3 regions of the Clostridium sp. 19966 genome follow, and region 1 is predicted to be linked to each of the others. Evidence: riboswitches for the same ligand, from Rfam matches in the RefSeq annotation. Region 1 holds a riboswitch; each other region holds the start of a gene.
What was found. A riboswitch is a leader RNA that binds a small molecule or an ion and turns the genes downstream of it on or off. The one in region 1 is predicted to bind S-adenosylmethionine.

Region 1 (6,465 bases):
ATAAATAGAGTAGAAATTAAATCCATATGTTTTTCCTCCAAAGTTAAAATAAACATCCAATATTATATTATAAATTTAGTTATATTTCAAGCTGAATCCAAAGCGCTTATCAACATTCTTTTAAAACATAGTCTTACACCAAAATGTCATTAAGTATTTCATCCTCATATAAAAGAGCTATTGCTTTCTTCCTATATTCGTCTATGTGTATAAAAGTATAGCGGTGAGGCTTAATGGAGGGGGCTAGATTTATAGCAGCTTCAAAGTCCGATTTTTTTATATTTAATTTTTTTACATATTCGAAAAATCCTGTGGCTTTAAAAATTGATGTTATTCTTTCATATCTGTGATTTTGAACCTTGCTCATGATATAGGTAGCAATTCCAACCTGTATTCCATGAAGCTGAGGCTTATCACATATTTTATCTAAAGCGTGAGAAATAAGGTGTTCACTTCCGCTGGAAGGAGCACTATCTCCGGAAATCTCCATAGAGATGCCGCTCATGGTAAGAGAATCTACTAATTCTTTTAAAAATAAATCGTCTTTTATACTATTAAAGTTTGTTCTAACAAAGCTATTCACAGCCTTTTTAGATATCATAACTGCAAAATCATCTACTTCAGCTCTTCCGTAGGATTCTTCAAATTGCCAGTCATAAAGGGCCGTTATTTTAGAAACCAAATCTCCTATACCTGAATATATAAATTTTTCTGGAGCACTTTTTATAATGTCAATGTCAACTATTATTCCATAGGGCATTTTAGCAGGCACGGAAGTTCTCTTACCATTTACTAAAAGGGAGGCACCAGAACTTGAAAAACCGTCATTAGAGGTAGATGTAGGCACGCTTATGAAGGGAAGCTTTTTTAAAAAGGATATATATTTTGCAACATCTAGGGCTTTACCACCGCCTATTCCTAAGATGGCATCTATATTTTGAGGAATATTAAAAGCCAAGGTTACTATTTTATCTATGTTTATATCTTCTACTTCCTTGTTAAGTACGGTATTTATATTATTTTTCTCCATAGAGTTCATTACAATATCACCAAAAAGTTCGTAAAGCCCTTCTCCGAAATATAGGGCTACATTTTTAAATCCGCTTTCATTGATTAAATCCCCTAAATTTTCTAAATTACCTTTTCCTACATTAAGTATTGTGGGGATAGAAATTCTATGAGAATTAGCTTTCATAAACAGCACTTCCTTTCAGCTCTAAACCTTTATCAACATTACTTTAAAACATTAGCCAATAATAAATATATTATAGCACAAATAAATTTAATCAAATAGTTACTTATTTGAGGTAAAATAATAGTATATAGTGGGACTTATTTACAATTCATAATAAAAATATAATTTGGAGGTGAATAAATTGAAATTAGACGCTATATTTGAAGGAGGAGGTATAAAGGGTATAGCTTTCACTGGAGCAATAGCAGCCTTAGAAGAAAATGGGTATGAATTCAATAGAGTAGCAGGAGCTTCAGCAGGAGCATTGGTGGCTTCTCTTCTATCCGTGGGCTATACAGGGAAAGAACTTAAACAGATACTTAAAGATACGAACTTTAATAAGCTTCTAGGCAGTAAAGAAAGCAGAATTATAGATATAAGAAATATATATAATTTAGTAAGATATAAAGGAATATATGAAACCTCAGGCATAAATCAGTGGTTAAAACAGCTTTTTAAGGAAAAAGGAAAAGAAAAATTCAAAAATGTCAGTGTAAATGGGAAATCTAAGCTTAAGATAATAGTTTCGGATATAACTAAGAGAACTATAGTAATTTTGCCAGATGATATAGTTAACTACGGAGAAGATCCTATGGAAATGGATATAGTGGATGCGGTGACTATGAGTATCTCCATTCCGTTTTTCTTTAAGCCTCATACACTCAATACTTCAACAGGGAAAAGTGTACTGGTGGATGGAGGACTTTTAAGCAATTTTCCTGTATGGATATTCGATGTAGATAGGAAACCTAGATGGCCAACCTTTGGCTTTAGATTACTGGAGAATAATAGAAGCTACAGTTCTCAAGGAAAAAATAATTTGGTGCAATATTCACTAGACATCATAAGTACAGTTCTAGATAGAAATGAAAATGTATATCTTGATGATAAAAATAGAGTTAGAACCATCGATTTACCAACCTTAGGGGTGAAAACTACTGATTTTAATATATCTGAAAGTAAGGCTGAGGACTTATATCTATCAGGCTATGATGCCGCTAAAAAATTTATATCAAATTGGGATTTTCAAGAATATATTAAAAGATACAGATGATAAATTGCTCTGTTTTAAATCAACAAAAAATTAACTCTGATTTAAAACAGAGCACAATAAAAAAAGCGGTAAATCCGCTTTTTATATTGTGAAGTCTAAAACATAATCGTCATTAAGCTTTTTGTATTGGTCTACAATGTCCTCTAAAGTTATTGAATCTACAACGTCATTAATAGATTTGTTAACTTGCTGCCATACCTTAAGCTTTATGCAGTCTTCAACGCTTTTGTTAAATCCTGGAGCAGCAGAATCGTCACTAGTTATTGTGAGTTCTCCCTCTAGAGCTCTTAAGACTTCTCCTACAGTGGTCTTTGAAGCAGGTTTAGATAAAGAATATCCTCCTTGTGATCCTCGAATACTCTTCACTAAATCAGATTTTCTTAAAGTAGAAAATACTTGCTCAAGATAATTTTCTGAAATTCCTTGCCTTTCAGCTATGACTTTTAAAGGTATATAGTCACCAGCAGAATTTAAAGCTATATCAACCATAGCTCTAAGTCCGTACCTGCCTTTTGTTGAAATCTTCATAAGTGTACGCACCATCCTTGTATTCCTATATGTTTATTAAATAAATATTACTACAAGTGATGGAGAATAGTCAATAAGTGCTTAATACACTAATCTAATAGGTAAGGGGTTTCCTGGTATACATAATAGTTAAGCCAATTTGAAAAAAGCAAATTAGCATGCCCCCTCCACAGTACTCTAGGCTCCTTTGAAGGATCATCATTTGGATAATAATTTTTAGGAATATCAATAGCCAATCCTTTTTGTACATCTCTGTCATATTCCCACTTTAAAGTTAAAGGATCATATTCTGAATGTCCCATTACAAATATTTGTTTTCCTTCCTTGGAAGCTACTATATGCACACCTATCTCATCAGACTCAGTAAGTATCTTTAAGTCTGGAACAGCTAGGATATCTTCTTTGTAAATTGTAGTATGTCTGGAATGAGGAGCTAAAAACTCATCATCAAAGCCCTTTAAAAGATTTGCAGCGCTATATTTTACCTTGTGAGAGAAGACTCCAAATATTTTTTTATCTACAGGATGCTTGTTTATTTTATAGTGGTGATATAGACCAGCCTGAGCTCCCCAGCAGATGTGAAAGGTTGAGGTAACATTTGTTTTGGTCCAATCCATTATTTCTGTGAGCTCTTTCCAATAATCCACTTCTTCAAATTCCATCTGCTCCACGGGAGCCCCTGTGATTACCATACCATCAAATTTTTTATCTTTAATTTCACTAAAAGTATTATAAAAGGATATCAGGTATTCTTCAGAGGTATTTTTAGAAACATAACTTTCAGGATGTACTAGGGTAATTTCCACTTGAAGAGGAGTATTCCCAAGCAGTCTTAAAAGCTGAGTTTCAGTAACAGATTTAGTAGGCATAAGATTTAATATGGCTATCTTCAAAGGACGTATATCTTGATGATAAGCTCTATCTTCATCCATAACAAATATATTTTCGTTAGTTAATATTTCTTTAGCTGGTAAATCAGCAGGTATTTTTATAGGCATATATTAAGACTCCTTTACAAACAAATTAGGATATGTTCAATACATAATCCCAAATAAAAAAACTCTTCAAAAATAGAAGAGCCATCAATCAAATTCTTCTATCTTCCAGCTTAATGCTGTTGGATTTGGCACCTTGTTTTAACAGGTTGCCGGGTTTCATAGGGCCAGTCCCTCCACCTCTCGTGATAGACGCAGGAGATATGCTTATAAGATTTTAAGCAATTCCTACATTAATAGTATTAAATTTTTATTGCATTAACTGTATGTTACTATATACCTATTGCCTTGTCAATGCTTTTACGAGGTTTTGGCATAAATAAATGCGGAAGATATTCTTATAAAACATATATTTTTTATTGACAATACTAGGAAGAATATATATACTGAAATATATAAAGAATATTGTTGATAAAAAAACCGAGTAAACCAATAGGATAAGTTAAAATAAAATATTTTAGGTGTGGAGGAATAAAAATGAGTAAAATAGCAAAAAGTTTAACAGACCTTATAGGAAATACCCCATTATTAGAACTTACTAATTACAATGCTAAAAAGGGAGTAAAAGCTAAGATAGTAGCTAAATTGGAATATTTTAATCCTTTAAGCTCAGTAAAAGATAGAATAGCTTTTGCCATGATTCAGGATGCTGAAGAAAAAGGACTATTGAATAGTGAAAGCGTAATAATAGAGCCAACTAGCGGTAACACAGGTATAGGACTTGCTTTTGTTGCTGCAGCAAAGGGATATAAAATAATATTAACCATGCCAGAAACTATGAGTATTGAAAGAAGAAATCTTCTTAAGGCTCTAGGAGCACAGCTTGTGCTTACACCAGGTTCAGAAGGAATGAAAGGCGCTATTCAGAAAGCTAAGGATTTAGCTGCAGAAACACCGCATTCATTCATACCACAGCAGTTTGCAAATCCAGCAAACCCAGCGATACACAAGAAAACAACTGCTCAAGAAATATGGAATGATACCGATGGAAATGTAGACATATTTGTGGCTGGAGTAGGTACAGGCGGAACTGTAACAGGAGTTGCTTCAGGATTAAAGGAAAATAAAGCCAGCATAAAAGCTGTTGCTGTAGAACCAGCAGATTCACCAGTACTTTCAGGAGGAAAACCAGGCCCACATAAAATTCAAGGTATAGGAGCAGGTTTTGTACCAGATGTATTTGATGCAAAATTAATTGATGAAATATTCCCTGTAAAGAATGAGGAAGCTTTTGCTGCTGCTAGAGATCTTTCAAAGGCTGAAGGATTATTAGTAGGAATATCTTCAGGAGCTGCACTTCATGCTGCTACAGTTTTAGCTCAGAAGGAAGAAAATGCAGGAAAGACAATAGTAGTTCTTTTACCTGATACTGGTGAAAGATATCTTTCAACTCCTCTATTTAGCGAAGAATAATTCTTGTGATTTAATATAATTTTTATAAAGCTGTATCAATATAGATGCTCTATGTTGATACAGCTTTATATTTTGTAAAGAAGCAAAGTTTTGGTTAAGGTTGAAACTCTCTGGTTATATATAATATAATGTATGAGTTGAAATGATAAATTCAAATATTAATGGGAAGTGATATTGTGCAAGTTTACTTTGATAATAGTGCTACCACTATGCCTTATGATGAGGTAGTTGAAGAAATTATAGATGTTATGAAAAACAATTTTGGCAATCCTTCTTCAGCTCATAAATTAGGACTTATAGCTGAAAAGAAACTCAATGACAGTAAAGAAATATTAGCTAAGACTATAAATGCCCTTAAAGAGGAAATAATATTTACCTCTGGAGGAAGCGAAAATAATAATTTTTTAATAAAAGGATTTTTGACTCCAGGTAATCACGCTATAACTACAAGCATAGAACATCCTAGTGTGCTGAATACTTTTAAGGCTCTAGAAGAGCAGGGAGTTAAGGTTACTTATTTAAATGTAGATAATAATGGAAGAATATCCATGGAAGAACTTAAAGAGGCTATCAACAAGGATACCAGATTAGTAAGCGTAATGCATGTTAATAATGAGATAGGTTCTGTTCAGGATATAGAGAGTATAGGAAAAGTAATAAAAGAATCCAGCGGAAGAATTAAATTTCATGTGGATGCAGTTCAAAGCTATGGAAAATATAAAATAGATGTGAAAAAGAGCAATATAGATATGCTTTCTGTGAGCGGACATAAGATACATGGACCTAGAGGAATAGGCTTTGCATTCTTAAGAAAAGGTCTTGTGCCTAAAGCGTTGATCCATGGCGGTGGACAAGAAAAAAACTTAAGGTCAGGAACAGAAAATGTAGCAGGTGCAGCAGGACTTGCCAAAGCTGCTTCTATAATGTATTCTAACTTAGAGAATAATTTTAGTAAGGTTCTTAAATTAAAAGAATATTTTATAGAAAGCTTAGGAAGTGTAGATAATATATTGATAAACAGCTCTGCTAAGCCGGAGTTTTCACCCTACATATTAAGTGTATCTTTTCCGGGAGTTAGATCCGAAGTGCTGCTTCATCTCCTTGAAGAAGGTGATATATATGTGTCAACGGGGTCAGCTTGCTCATCTAAGGATACAAAGGATAGTCATGTGCTTAAGGCTATAGGATTAAAGGATGCAGCGGTAAAAGGTACTATAAGATTCAGCTTCAGTGAATTTAAT
Region 2 (6,465 bases), on a different contig from region 1:
AAAAGAGGAAATTGAAAGATATAGTGTAGTACGTACTTTAGCAGCTATAGAAAGAGCTGATATATGCATACTGATGATTGATGCTGAAGAAGGCATAAGCGAGCAAGACGAAAAAATAATAGGATATGCTCATGAGCTTAATAAAGCTATACTGATACTTGTTAATAAGTGGGACTTAATAGAAAAAGATGATAAAACTATGAATACCTTTAAGAAAAATCTGCAGATGAAACTAAGCTTTTTAAGTTATGCGCCATTTCTTTTCATATCAGCAAAAACTGGTCAAAGAACCAGCAAGGTTTTGGAACTAGCTAAAAAATGTTATAATAACTATGATAGAAGAATAACTACGGGAGTTCTTAATGAAGTAATAAACAAGGCTGTTTTGATGAAAGAGCCTCCAGTTGTAGGACTTAAAAGACTTAAGATTTATTATGTAACCCAGATTGGTACTAAACCCCCAACTTTTGTGTTTTTTGTTAATGATACTGCAACCCTACATTTCTCCTATGAACGATACCTTGAAAATCAGCTTAGAGCCAGCTTTGATTTTGAAGGAACAGGTATAAAGTTGGAGTTTAGGGAAAGGAAGGAATAGAATGACAAAAGTAGCTTTGCTAGGAGGCGGCAGCTTTAGCACTGCTTTGGCTATACTAGTTGGAAATAAAGGACTGGATGCCAGCATATTTGCTAGAAATGCTTCAGTTAGAGAGGATATAAATAATAATCATAAGAATAGCAAATATTTAAATGATGTAATTTTACCTGACTTAGTGAAAGCCTATGATAATATAGAGGAAACTATAGAAGATTCCGATTACATAATTTTAGGAGTTCCATCCAGCCATATAAGAGAAATTTGTTCTAACTCTAAGAAATACATTAAGCCTCATCAGGTTATAATAAATGTGGCCAAAGGTATACAAGAGAAGCCTGTGAAGCGTCTATCTGAAGTAATACATGAGGTGTTACCAGAGAATCCAGTGGTGGTGCTTTCTGGGCCCAGCCATGCAGAAGAGGTTGCTGTGAATATTCCAACTACTGTGGTGGTAAGTTCTGAGAATATGAAGTATGCAAATAAGGTTCAGGATTTGTTTATGACGGATAACTTTAGAGTGTATACTAATGACGACTTACTAGGAGTTGAAATTGGAGGGGCTGTGAAGAATATTATAGCACTAGCGGCTGGTATAGCAGATGGAATAGGATATGGAGATAATAGCAAAGCTGCTCTTATGACCAGGGGAATGCATGAAATAATGAGAATAGGCACCAAAATGGGAGGCAAGATAGCTACTTTTTCTGGATTAACTGGAATGGGGGATTTAATAGTAACTTGCACAAGTATGCATAGCAGAAATAGGAAGGCAGGAATACTAATAGGACAAGGAATCCCAGTTCAGGAAGCATTAAGTCAGATAGGAACCGTAGAGGGAGCATCTGCATGTCATGCTTTTTATACTTTAAGTAAAAAAATAAATGTGGAAATGCCCATAACAGAAGTGCTTTATAAAGTTTTATTTGGCAATTTAAGCCCTAAGAATGCTGTAATAGAACTAATGTGCAGAGACAAGAAAAATGAGATATATGAAATATATTAATATAAAAATAAATCATCTTTAAAATAAAAGATGATTTATTTTTTGTCATAAAATCTTTTCAATGTAATATATATATATTGTTAATATATAGCATTGGGAGGGTGTATTTTGGAGAGCTTTGATATATATAAGGATATAGCAGAGAGAACTCAGGGGGATATTTACGTTGGCGTAGTTGGACCTGTTAGAACAGGAAAATCTACTTTTATAAAAAAGTTTATGGATATGATGGTAATCCCTAATATTGATAACAATTATAAAAAGCAGAGGGCTAAGGATGAACTTCCTCAAAGCGCTTCTGGAAAAACTATTCATACTACAGAGCCCAAGTTTGTTCCTAATGAAGCGGTAGAAATAAATATGAATGAAGGTATCAAATTTAGGGTTAGAATGGTAGACTGTGTAGGATATATAGTAAAAGGAGCAGCAGGATACATTGAAGGAACGGAACCTAAAATGGTTACTACACCATGGTATGATTATGAAATACCCTTTGAAGAAGCTGCAGAAATAGGAACTAAAAAGGTTATAACCGAACACTCTACTATTGGACTTTTAGTAACTACAGATGGCTCTATTACTGACATACCAAGGGAAGAATACTTAGAAGCAGAAGAAAGAGTGGTTAAAGAACTTAAAGAAATAAAAAAACCATTCATTATTGTACTTAATTCTTCTAGAGTGGATTCAGAGGAGACTAAGCAGTTAAAAACAGATCTAGAAGAAAAATATAATGTTCCTGTTCAGCTTATGGATGTGGTAAATATGAACGAGGAAGATGTAAAACAAGTATTTCATAGAGTCCTCAGTGAGTTCCCGTTAAAGGAAATCAATGTAGATATGCCAGAATGGATTGAGAAATTGGAACCGACGCATTGGCTTAAGACAAGTTTTATAAATGTTATAAAGGACATGTGTAAAAATGTTGTTAGTGTTAGGGATGTTAAAACCTCTGTAAGCTCATTAATGGAATTTGAGTTTCTTGAAGCTCCTGAAGTTAATGAAATGAATATGGGGGATGGTACTGCGAGAGTGATTCTAAAGCCAAGAAATGGAATATTCTACAACATACTTAGTGAGGTTTGCGGCTGCAATATATCCGGTGAAAGTGAATTGCTAAAAATAATTAAGGAACTTCAATACTCAAAGATTGAATATTCAAAAGTAGAAGAAGCCCTTAAAGATGTCAGAGAAACTGGATATGGATTGGTGGCTCCGCAGCTTAAAGAAATGAAATTTGAAGAGCCTGAAATTGTTAGACAAGGAAATAGATATGGAGTTAAGCTTAAAGCTAGTGCTCCATCTCTCCATATGATAAAATGTGATATAGAAACAGAGGTATCTCCTATAATGGGTACTGAAAAGGAAAGTGAAGATTTAGTTAAATCGCTTTTAGAGCAATTTGAAAGTGATCCGTCAAAAATATGGCAAAGCGATATGTTTGGTAAATCACTGGAGATGGTGGTTAAAGAAGGACTTCAAAACAAACTATTTAAGATGCCGGAGGATGTTCAGATTAAAATCCAAAAAACCCTCCAAAAAATAATAAATGAAGGAAACGGAGGATTAATTTGTATAATTCTTTGAAACATAGTCTCTAGGCCTGAAGGTAAGTTTTAAATCAATGTAAAAATCAGCACTGATTTAAAACATATACTAAAAATAATAACAAAATAAATTTTAGCCTGCGATCTCTAAGATTACAGGCTTTTAATTTGTATATTTTTTATGTTGACAGTAAATTAAATTGTGATATAATTTTAATAACAGCAATAGACTATTCTTATTGGAATAGTAGGTTATAAAATTTAATAGATTCTTATCAAGAGAGGTGGAGGGACTGGCCCTGTGAAACCCGACAACCAGCATTTCATTTAAATGTATGGTGTTAATTCCTGCAAATGAGTTTTGAGAGATAAGAGGATTGATTTATATAAAATTAGATTATAGAATCCTCTTTTGATAAGAGGATTTTTTTATTGTAATTAGTTGACTAGAGAAACTAGAGGCTATATTTACTTCTTAATTTGAGTAAATATAGTCTTTTTTATTATTACCAGCATTTATGGAATATTTGAAGGAGGAATTTTATTTGAGTAAGATTAATTTAAGAACTCCTGCTGTTGAAATTAGAGAAAACAGATTAGGGTCTATTACAGGCTTTCAAGGGACAGCAGAAGAATTGGTGAAATTAGGTCAATGCAGACAGCTTAGAGACAGTTCAAGAAGTTTTAGCCAATGCATGGGATGTAGCTCTGGAAATGCTTTTTGCCAGCTTTCTATGATTAAGGATGCAGCAGTTATAAATCATGCTCCTGTGGGATGTGCTGGAGACTTTTTTGGATATAACTTTGTATACAGGGTAGGGCAGATGGAAAGGAATTTACCCAGCACCATAGGTAAGTATTTTAGCACTAATCTTACAGAAAAAGATACAATTTTTGGAGCAACTCAAAAACTGGAAGAAACTATTAGGAATGTGTATGCTAAGATTAGACCTAATGCAATATTTGTGACTACATCCTGTGCATCAGCCATAATAGGAGATGATATAGAAAGTGTAACTGATGAGCTTACAGAGGAACTTGGGATTCCTATAGTAGCCTGTTTCTGTGAAGGCTTTAGATCTAAAATATGGACATCTGGCTTTGATTCAGCCTATCACTCCATTGTGAGAAAAATAGTAAAACCTCCAAAACAAAAAAATAATAAAATCAATATAATAAATTTTTGGGGAAGCCATATCTTTGATGATTTGCTTAATAGACTAGGATATGAGGCTAAATATATAGTGCCGTTTTCAACTATTAGTGAATTAGAAAACATCTCTGAATCAGCTGCTACTATACAAATATGCAGTACTCTTGGAACTTATTTAGGTGCAGCTTTAGAGCAGGTTTATGGAGTACCTGAAATAAAATCACCGCCAGCTTATGGGGTTTCTGGCACAGATAATTGGTTAAGAGAAATAGGAAAGGTATTAGATAAAAAAGAAGAAATTGAAAAATATATACAAGAAGAACATGAAAGAGCACTTCCGTTAATAGAGAAATATAGAGAAAAGCTTAAAAATAAAACCGCCTATATCACTGCAGGAGCTGCACATGGACATGCGCTTATAGCATTGCTTAGAGAATTGGGACTTAATGTGCAAGGAGCAGCAATTTTTCATCATGATCCTGTTTTTGATAATGAAGATGAAACATCCGATGCTTTAGCACATGATGTAAAAACCTATGGAGACATTAAGAATTATAATGTTTGCAATAAGCAAGCTTATGAACTCGTAAATATTTTGAATAGAGTTAGACCTGATATTATGATTGCAAGGCATGGAGGAATGACACTTTGGGGAGCAAAGCTTGGAGTACCAACTTTATTAATAGGAGATGAACAATTTGGTTTTGGATATCAAGGCATAATAAATTATGCGGAAAGAATTTTGGAGACTATAGATAATAGGGAATTCGTAACTAATTTAGCTAAGCATAGTACCATGCCATATACCAAATGGTGGCTCCAGCAGGATCCCTTTACATTCCTAGGAGGTGATACAAGTGTTGAACGTTATTGAACAACCTAGATTTTCTTGTGCTCTGGGAGCTCAGCAGACAGTAGTGGCTATTAAAAGAGCAGTACCTATATTACACTCTGGACCTGGCTGCAGCGGAAAGGTTACTGGACTTATAGGGCAAGGAGAAGGCTATGCAGGAGGGAGCACAATACCTTGCACCAACGCTAGTGAATCTGAAATAGTTTTTGGTGGAGAGCAAAAATTAAGAAGTGTTATTGATGGTGCTTTTAAAGTAATAGATGCAGATCTTTATGTAGTTCTTACCGGATGTACATCTGATATTGTAGGAGATGATGTAAACACTTTAGTAGCTGGATATAGCAAGGACGGATATCCTGTTGTAAGCATAGAGACTGGAGGCTTTAAAAGCAACAATTATGTTAGTCATGAGCTGGTAGTCAAGGCGATTATAGATCAATATGTAGATAAATTTTCTTCTAATAAAGAAGTAAGTAATGGATTAGTTAATGTGTTTGCAACCATTCCATATCAGGACCCTTATTGGAATGGTAATCTTGAAGAAATTAAAAGGATACTTCAGGGGATAGGACTTAAAGTAAATATTCTTTTTGGAAATGAATCCTCTGGAGTGGAAGAGTGGAAGACCATTCCTAATGCTGAATTTAACATAGTTATAAATAGTTGGGTTGGTCTTGACATAGCAAAGCATCTTGAAAATAAATATGGAACACCTTATTATCATTTTCCTTATCTTCCTATAGGAGGAATAGAAACCACAAGATTTTTAAGGGAGGTTGGTAAATTCGCAGAGCTAGAACAAGAAAAAGTAGAATCATTTATCAAGAGGGAAGAAGAAAAATATTACTCTTTTATAGAGAGAACAGCTGATTTTATGCTGGAATTTAGATATGGGCTTCCAAGAAAATTTTATACTTTACTAGATTCTGCTTATGCTGTTGGTTTTTCTAAGTTTTTATTGAATGAGCTTGGAATAATACCTGCTAAACAATATATAACAGAAGATACTCCTGATCAGTTTAAAGGAGAAATCATAGAACAGTTTAAAAACATATCTGAATATAGACAAGCAGATGTAGAGTTCTCTATTGATGGAGGAGAAATACATGAAGATATAAAAAAGCAGGACAATAGCAGGCGAGCGCTTATAGTAGGCAGCGGATGGGAACGTGATATAGCAAAAGAAATAGGTAGCGATTTACTTATTGTAAGTCCACCTGTGGCTTATAGATTAGTATTAAATTGTGGGTATGCTGGTTATAATGGAGGCCTAAGAGTGATAGAAGACATATATAACAGCGTACTGGACAC
Region 3 (6,465 bases), on a different contig from region 1:
TTGATGGCGGAAAATTTAATTGGAATAGAGGTAAGTATCCTCAATTTTTAGAGAAGTATTATACTCTGAGAAACAGTGATAACAAGGAGAGAAGTTTTCTTGAGGTGTTTCCTAATTTCCCTTTTATAGCTAGGATAAGATCAAACTATTTAGCTTATTTAGGAGCCACTTTAAGTCCCTTCGATGCATATTTTGTTTTATTAGGGCTTGAAACTCTCTCTGAAAGAGTGAAAAAGCAAGTAGAAAATACAGAAAAAATAGTAGAATACCTGGAAACTAAAGAACAAGTAGCGTGGATTAAATATCCTGCAGCAACTAAAAGCGAGTATAAAGAGCTTAAAGAAAAGTACCTTCCCAAGGGTGCAGGGTCTACATTTTCCTTTGGCATAAAAGCCTCAGAGGAAGAAATTGATGAATTTATAAATTCCTTAAATCTGTTTAGCTATCAAGCAAACATAGGGGACGCTAGATCCTTAATTGTTAATCCACCGAAAACTACTCATAGTGAGTTAACTCCTAAGGAAAAAAGCAATGCCAGCATACCTTTGGAAACCATTAGGCTTTCATTAGGACTCGAGGATGTTAAAGATCTAATTGAAGATTTGGAACAAGCTTTTAGAACGGTTTTTAAAGAGAATTCAGAGTCAATAAAGGAATATGACATAGCAGCTACTTCTTTATAGCAAATGTCAATGAATATAGGTATGAACGACTATTTTAGAAAGAAGGTGGATTCGTGAGTTACAGATTAGCTATAGGAAGCAGCGACGGTGTTTTTATTGATGAGCATTTTGCCACTGCACTTCAATTTTTGATATATGAAATAGAGGGTGAAAATTATGAGTTCATAGAGAAAAGAAACAATAAAGTTTTGTGCCAGTGTGTTGAATATCATAATAATAAGTTTTCTTCTCTAATAGAGAAAATCTATGATTGCAGAGCTATTTTAATAGGTAAGATTGGCCCTGGAGCTCAAGCCGCTCTTAAAGAACAAGGAATAGATTCCTTCAGCGTTACTGAATATATTGAAGTAGCTATAGAGAAATTGATAAAATACTATGATAATGTAGCTAATTTTAATAGATTAGCATAAAAAGCAATAAATTGATATCTAAAATTAAACTATTACAAACTTGAGTATGTTTACATTATAATATTACTATTAAAGGAAAATTTATAATAAAATTAGTTGACCTAGGTTATTTAAAATCATATTATAAATTTATATAAAAATATATCATTCCTATTTGAATAGTATGAATATAGAAATAAATATCTTATCAAGAGAGGTGGAGGGACTGGCCCTATGAAACCCAACAACCAGCATAAAATATGTATGGTGTTAATTCCTGCAAATTAGTTTGAAAGATAAGAGGAATATAAAAATAGGGCATTACGCACATTTAAAATCCTCTTTCGTTTTTTAAAGAGGATTTTTTATTATATATAAATATTGGGGGTGTAATAAGTGAGTAATGGAAACGCATTAAAGGTGAGTAAGAGCAGCAATTCTTCAAATTATCTTAACACGCTTACAGATTTATTAGAGAACATAAAATATGGTACTATAACACTTGTAATTCAAGACGGAGTTGTTATACAGATAGAAACCACAGAAAAAATAAGGTTAAAGTAAAATTCAGTTTTATATTTAAGTAGAAATTTAAAGATAAAAGATGCTGATTAGAAAAACTAAAGGCATGGTAATGATAGAGAATTACTATGTCTTATTATTTTGCACATATTTACTATAAAAGAGGGGGGGGACATACATGTTTTTATCAAATACTATAAAAAATCATGATAAATTTTCTAAACTATCGAACTTGCATCCATGTATGGGTGGTGAAGCTCACATGAAATTTGGAAGACTTCACTTACCTGTAAGTCCGGCATGCAATATTCAATGCAAATTCTGCAAACGGGATTATAGCAATAGTTACGATGAAAGACCAGGGGTAGCAAATGGAATATTAAAGACTCAAGATGTAGTTGAAACAATAAAAAAGGCACTTGAATTATGTCCTGAAATAACGGTAGTTGGAATAGCAGGTCCTGGTGATACTCTTGCTACAGGGCATGCTATAGAAACTTTTAAATTAGTACATGAGTTTTATCCAGATTTAATTCAATGTCTAAGCACTAATGGTCTTCTATTAGAAAGATATGCAGATGATCTATATAAAGTAGGTGTTGGAACTATAACTGTAACGGTGAATGCTGTTAACCCTATTATACAAAGCAAAATTATATCTTATATTCAATTAGATGGACAAATTTATTACGGAGAGGAAGCAGCTAAAAAATTAATTGATGCTCAGCTCAGAGGAATCAAGAAAATAAGTGATTTAGGAATTATTGTGAAAGTCAATACTGTATTAATTCCTGGAATTAATGATAATCATATTGGAGAAATAGCAAAAAGTGTTCAGGAAGCTGGGGCTACCTTATATAATATAATTCCTTTAATTCCGCAGCATGAACTAAGCCATATAAGCCCGCCTACTTGTTTGCAATTAGATAAAGCAAGACAGGAAGCTGAAAAGTATCTTGAAGTGTTTAGACATTGTAAACACTGCAGAGCTGATGCCTGCGGAATACCAGGTCAAGTAGATCTTTCGAATAAATTGTATGGGGCATTACATGATTATGAGACATTTTCACATGGCTAACAAATTAAAATTATATGAATTACTAAAAGGGGGATTATTATGTCAAAGAAAATCAAACAAATAGCTATTTATGGAAAAGGAGGTATTGGTAAATCAACTACTACTTCGAATATAAGTGCTGCACTTACCACCATGGGATATAAGGTGATGCAGTTTGGATGTGATCCAAAGGCTGATTCTACAAACACATTAAGAGATGGTACCTATATTCCTACGGTTTTAGATACTTTACGTGAAAAGAATAGAGTTGATGCCCATGATGTTATCTTTCAAGGCTTTAATGGAATATATTGTGTGGAAGCAGGAGGGCCAGCACCAGGGGTAGGTTGCGCTGGAAGAGGTATAATAACGGCCGTTCAGCTGTTTAAGCAGCAGAGAATATTTGAAGAACTTGATTTAGATATTGTAATATATGATGTTCTTGGCGATGTAGTCTGCGGAGGTTTTGCGGTTCCAATACGAGAAGGAATAGCAGATCATGTATTTACAGTTTCTTCCGCTGATTTCATGTCAGTATATGCATCAAATAATTTATTTAAAGGAATTCAAAAATATTCCAATTCAGGTGGTGCTCTGCTAGGTGGAGTAATAGCTAATTCTATAAATCAGTCTTATTCTAAGGAAATCATTGATGATTTCGTTTTAAAGACTAACACTCAAGTTATGGAATATATACCCCGCTCAGTAACAGTAACTCAAAGCGAGCTTCAGGGTAAGACAACTATTGAAGCTGCTCCAGATTCAGAGCAGGCTAAGATATATAAAGGACTTGCAAAAAAAATCGCGGAGCATACGGATTCTAAGGTTCCATCACCACTATCTGTAAGTGAACTTAAGGAATGGGCGTCCAAGTGGGGGGACTATCTCTTAGCGTTAGAAACAGGAAAAGCCATTTAAAGGATAATATCATAGGGAGTGAGTGTAAATGAAAAAAAATAAAAGAATAGTTACAGCATTAATTCTGGCTTCAATTGTAGCTCTTGCAGGGGTGCTTGCAGGCTGTAGCAAAAAATCAGATAAAGATGTAAACGCCAGCACTGGAGCAAAGAACCAGAGTATAAAAGATGGTGGAAATATTACTCTTACGACTAGTGAACCGGATTCCTTGGATCCATTTCTAGCAACAGCGGCAGATACTAGGTCAGTTTTATTTAATGTATTTGAAGGTCTTGTAAAACCTGATGAAAATGGAAATCTAATAGATGCGTTAGCAAGCAGTCATGAAGTATCAAAGGACGGATTAAAATATACCTTCAAATTAAGAAATGAGGTAAAATTTCATAATGAAAAAACTGTAACTGCGGAGGACATAAAATATTCTTTAGATAAAGCTGCAGGAAAGGATACAGGTAAACCCCTTAAGGCTGAACTTGCTAATATTAAGTCCGTGGATATTAAAGATTCCTCTACCATAGAGGTTAATCTTACTAAGCCTGATACAGAGTTTTTACCTTATCTAACTGTGGCTATAGTACCCAAAGATTATACAGAGGAAGCAACAAAGCCTATTGGAACTGGACCCTTTAAGATAACAGAATATGATAAACAAGATAAAATTGAATTAGTTAAAAACAAAGATTATTGGCAAAAGGGACTTCCTCATTTAGATAAAGTGACCTATAAAATTGAAGATGCAAATGCCACATTTTTAGGACTAAAGGCTGGAAATATAGATTCTGCATTCATAACTAAAGATCAGGCAGACCAGCTTACCGCAAACTATGATACCTTGACTGGAAGCGCAAATCTACTACAATTGTTAGCTTTAAATAACGCAAAAAAACCCTTCGATGACATAAGGGTAAGGCAAGCGCTCTATTACGCTATAGATACTAAAAGTGTAATAGATACCGTAGCAAGTGGAGTTGGAAAGCGCGCTGGAACTAATTTTCTTTCAAGCTTTAAAAAGTATTTTCAAAGTGGTTTGGAAAATACCTATAATCCTAACATAGATAAGGCAAAAGAACTTTTAAAAGAGGCAGGGTATGCAAATGGATTTGAATTTACAATTACTGTACCCTCAGTATATCAATTTCACGTTGATACAGCACAAATAATAGTAGAACAGCTAAAAGCTATAAATGTTAAGGCTACAATAAAAAAAGTAGAGTGGGGAGAATGGCTAGAAAAGACTTATAAGGGAAGACAATATGATGGAACTATTATAAGTTTAGATGCTTCTTATTTATCACCTAGAGCATTGCTAGGGAGATATGTATCTACCGATAGCAGCAATTTTATAAATTACAAGAATGAAAAATATGATGAAACCTATAAAGATGCAGTTGATTCAACAGATGATGCTAAAAAAATATCAGATTATAAAGAGCTTCAGAAAATTTTAAATGAAGATGCAGCTTCAATATTTATTCAAGACCAAGAAAAAGTTGTGGTGGTAAAGAAAGGGTTAGCAGGATATAAGTTTTATCCAACTTATGTTCAAGATTTAGCAGCATTATACTATACAAAATAATATAACTATATAAGTAGGAAGGTGACACATATTTGAGTTATATTTTAAAAAGAATGGTTACACTTTTAATTACATTGATACTTGTGTCTATATTTACCTTTGGAGTTTTTAATGTAATACCTGGAGACCCAGCTTTAGTTATGTTAGGAACAGAAGCTACTCCGCAACAAGTACAGGCATTAAGACAGGAACTTGGTTTAAATAAAAGTTTGTCTGAAAGATATATAGATTGGATTAAGAATTTTGTTAGGGGTGATTTTGGCAGGTCTATAAGATTTGCTGAACCAGTAAAAGATTTGATTTCTAAGAGGATTCCAGTGACTTTGTCATTGGCAATCCTATCATTAATAATGATTTTTGTCATTTCCATACCGCTGGGTATATATTCGGCTCAAAAAGAAGGGAGCTTAGTAGATACAATAATAAATGTCATATGCCAAATAAATATAGCAATACCTTCATTTTTTTTGGGGGTACTGCTAATTTGGATATTTGGTATAATATTTAAAATATTTTCACCTGGAGCATACATTGATTATAGTGAAGATTTTGTAGGATTTTTAAAATATATGATCATGCCATCCCTAGCTATAGCTCTGCCTAACATAGCAATAGTGGTGAAATTCCTGCGAGCTTCAGTAATAAAAGAAAATAGAAAAGATTATGTGAGAACTGCTTACAGTAAAGGGAATAAGGAGAGAAATGTATTATATGGACATGTTCTTAAAAATTCTTTAATAACTATAATAACCCTAATGGGCATGATAATAGCTGGCATTTTAGGAGGAAGCATAATTGTTGAACAGATATTTTCACTGCCAGGTATAGGCAATCTTTTGATAATGTCCATTTCCACCAGAGACTTCCCTCTAACTGAAACTCTAGTTATTTATCTTGCATTTATTGTAGTTTTTATTAATTTTTTAGTAGATATTTTATATCAAGTCATTGATCCTAGAATAAGGCTGGCATAAATAATATTTTGGAGGTTGTTATGAAGAAACATTATAACTGGAACCTGGTGGCTGGATTTATATTACTGGGAGCTATTTTACTATTGATGGCTATAGGAATTTTTTATACGCCTTATGACCCTAATAAAATGAATGTAGTGCAAAAATATCAAGCGCCAAATTTCAGTCATCTTATGGGAACTGATAATTTTGGAAGAGATATATTTAGCCGCATAATTTCTGGAGCGAAAGCTACATTTTTTATTTCAATAAGTACAGTTCTGCTTGGAACTTTAATAGGAGTTACTTTGGGTGCCATATCAGGATATTTCGGCGGATGGATGGATGAAATAATAATGAGAATTAA

Region 2: linked by a shared signal. The riboswitch ahead of IAI10_RS15985 (nitrogenase component 1) and the one ahead of metA (homoserine O-succinyltransferase) in region 1 are both predicted to bind S-adenosylmethionine.
Region 3: linked by a shared signal. The riboswitch ahead of IAI10_RS16005 (YezD family protein) and the one ahead of metA (homoserine O-succinyltransferase) in region 1 are both predicted to bind S-adenosylmethionine.

The regions. Positions count from the first base shown of each region.
Region 1 is NZ_JACTOJ010000009.1:182,405-188,869, forward strand. It holds gene IAI10_RS11670 (manganese efflux pump MntP family protein) at 1-26, opposite strand, end outside; gene IAI10_RS11675 (iron-containing alcohol dehydrogenase family protein) at 134-1,195, opposite strand; gene IAI10_RS11680 (patatin-like phospholipase family protein) at 1,368-2,288, shown strand; gene IAI10_RS11685 (Rrf2 family transcriptional regulator) at 2,370-2,816, opposite strand; gene metA (homoserine O-succinyltransferase) at 2,906-3,814, opposite strand; SAM riboswitch class I at 3,910-4,006, opposite strand; gene cysK (cysteine synthase A) at 4,289-5,224, shown strand; gene IAI10_RS11700 (cysteine desulfurase family protein) at 5,401-6,465, shown strand, end outside.
Region 2 is NZ_JACTOJ010000016.1:85,841-92,305, forward strand. It holds gene der (ribosome biogenesis GTPase Der) at 1-598, shown strand, start outside; gene IAI10_RS15975 (NAD(P)H-dependent glycerol-3-phosphate dehydrogenase) at 600-1,601, shown strand; gene spoIVA (stage IV sporulation protein A) at 1,710-3,188, shown strand; SAM riboswitch class I at 3,418-3,523, shown strand; gene IAI10_RS15985 (nitrogenase component 1) at 3,694-5,175, shown strand; gene IAI10_RS15990 (nitrogenase component 1) at 5,159-6,465, shown strand, end outside.
Region 3 is NZ_JACTOJ010000016.1:93,011-99,475, forward strand. It holds gene IAI10_RS15995 (aminotransferase class V-fold PLP-dependent enzyme) at 1-683, shown strand, start outside; gene IAI10_RS16000 (NifB/NifX family molybdenum-iron cluster-binding protein) at 737-1,093, shown strand; SAM riboswitch class I at 1,275-1,375, shown strand; gene IAI10_RS16005 (YezD family protein) at 1,493-1,636, shown strand; gene IAI10_RS16010 (radical SAM protein) at 1,773-2,672, shown strand; gene nifH (nitrogenase iron protein) at 2,712-3,569, shown strand; gene IAI10_RS16020 (ABC transporter substrate-binding protein) at 3,598-5,145, shown strand; gene IAI10_RS16025 (ABC transporter permease) at 5,178-6,119, shown strand; gene IAI10_RS16030 (ABC transporter permease) at 6,140-6,465, shown strand, end outside.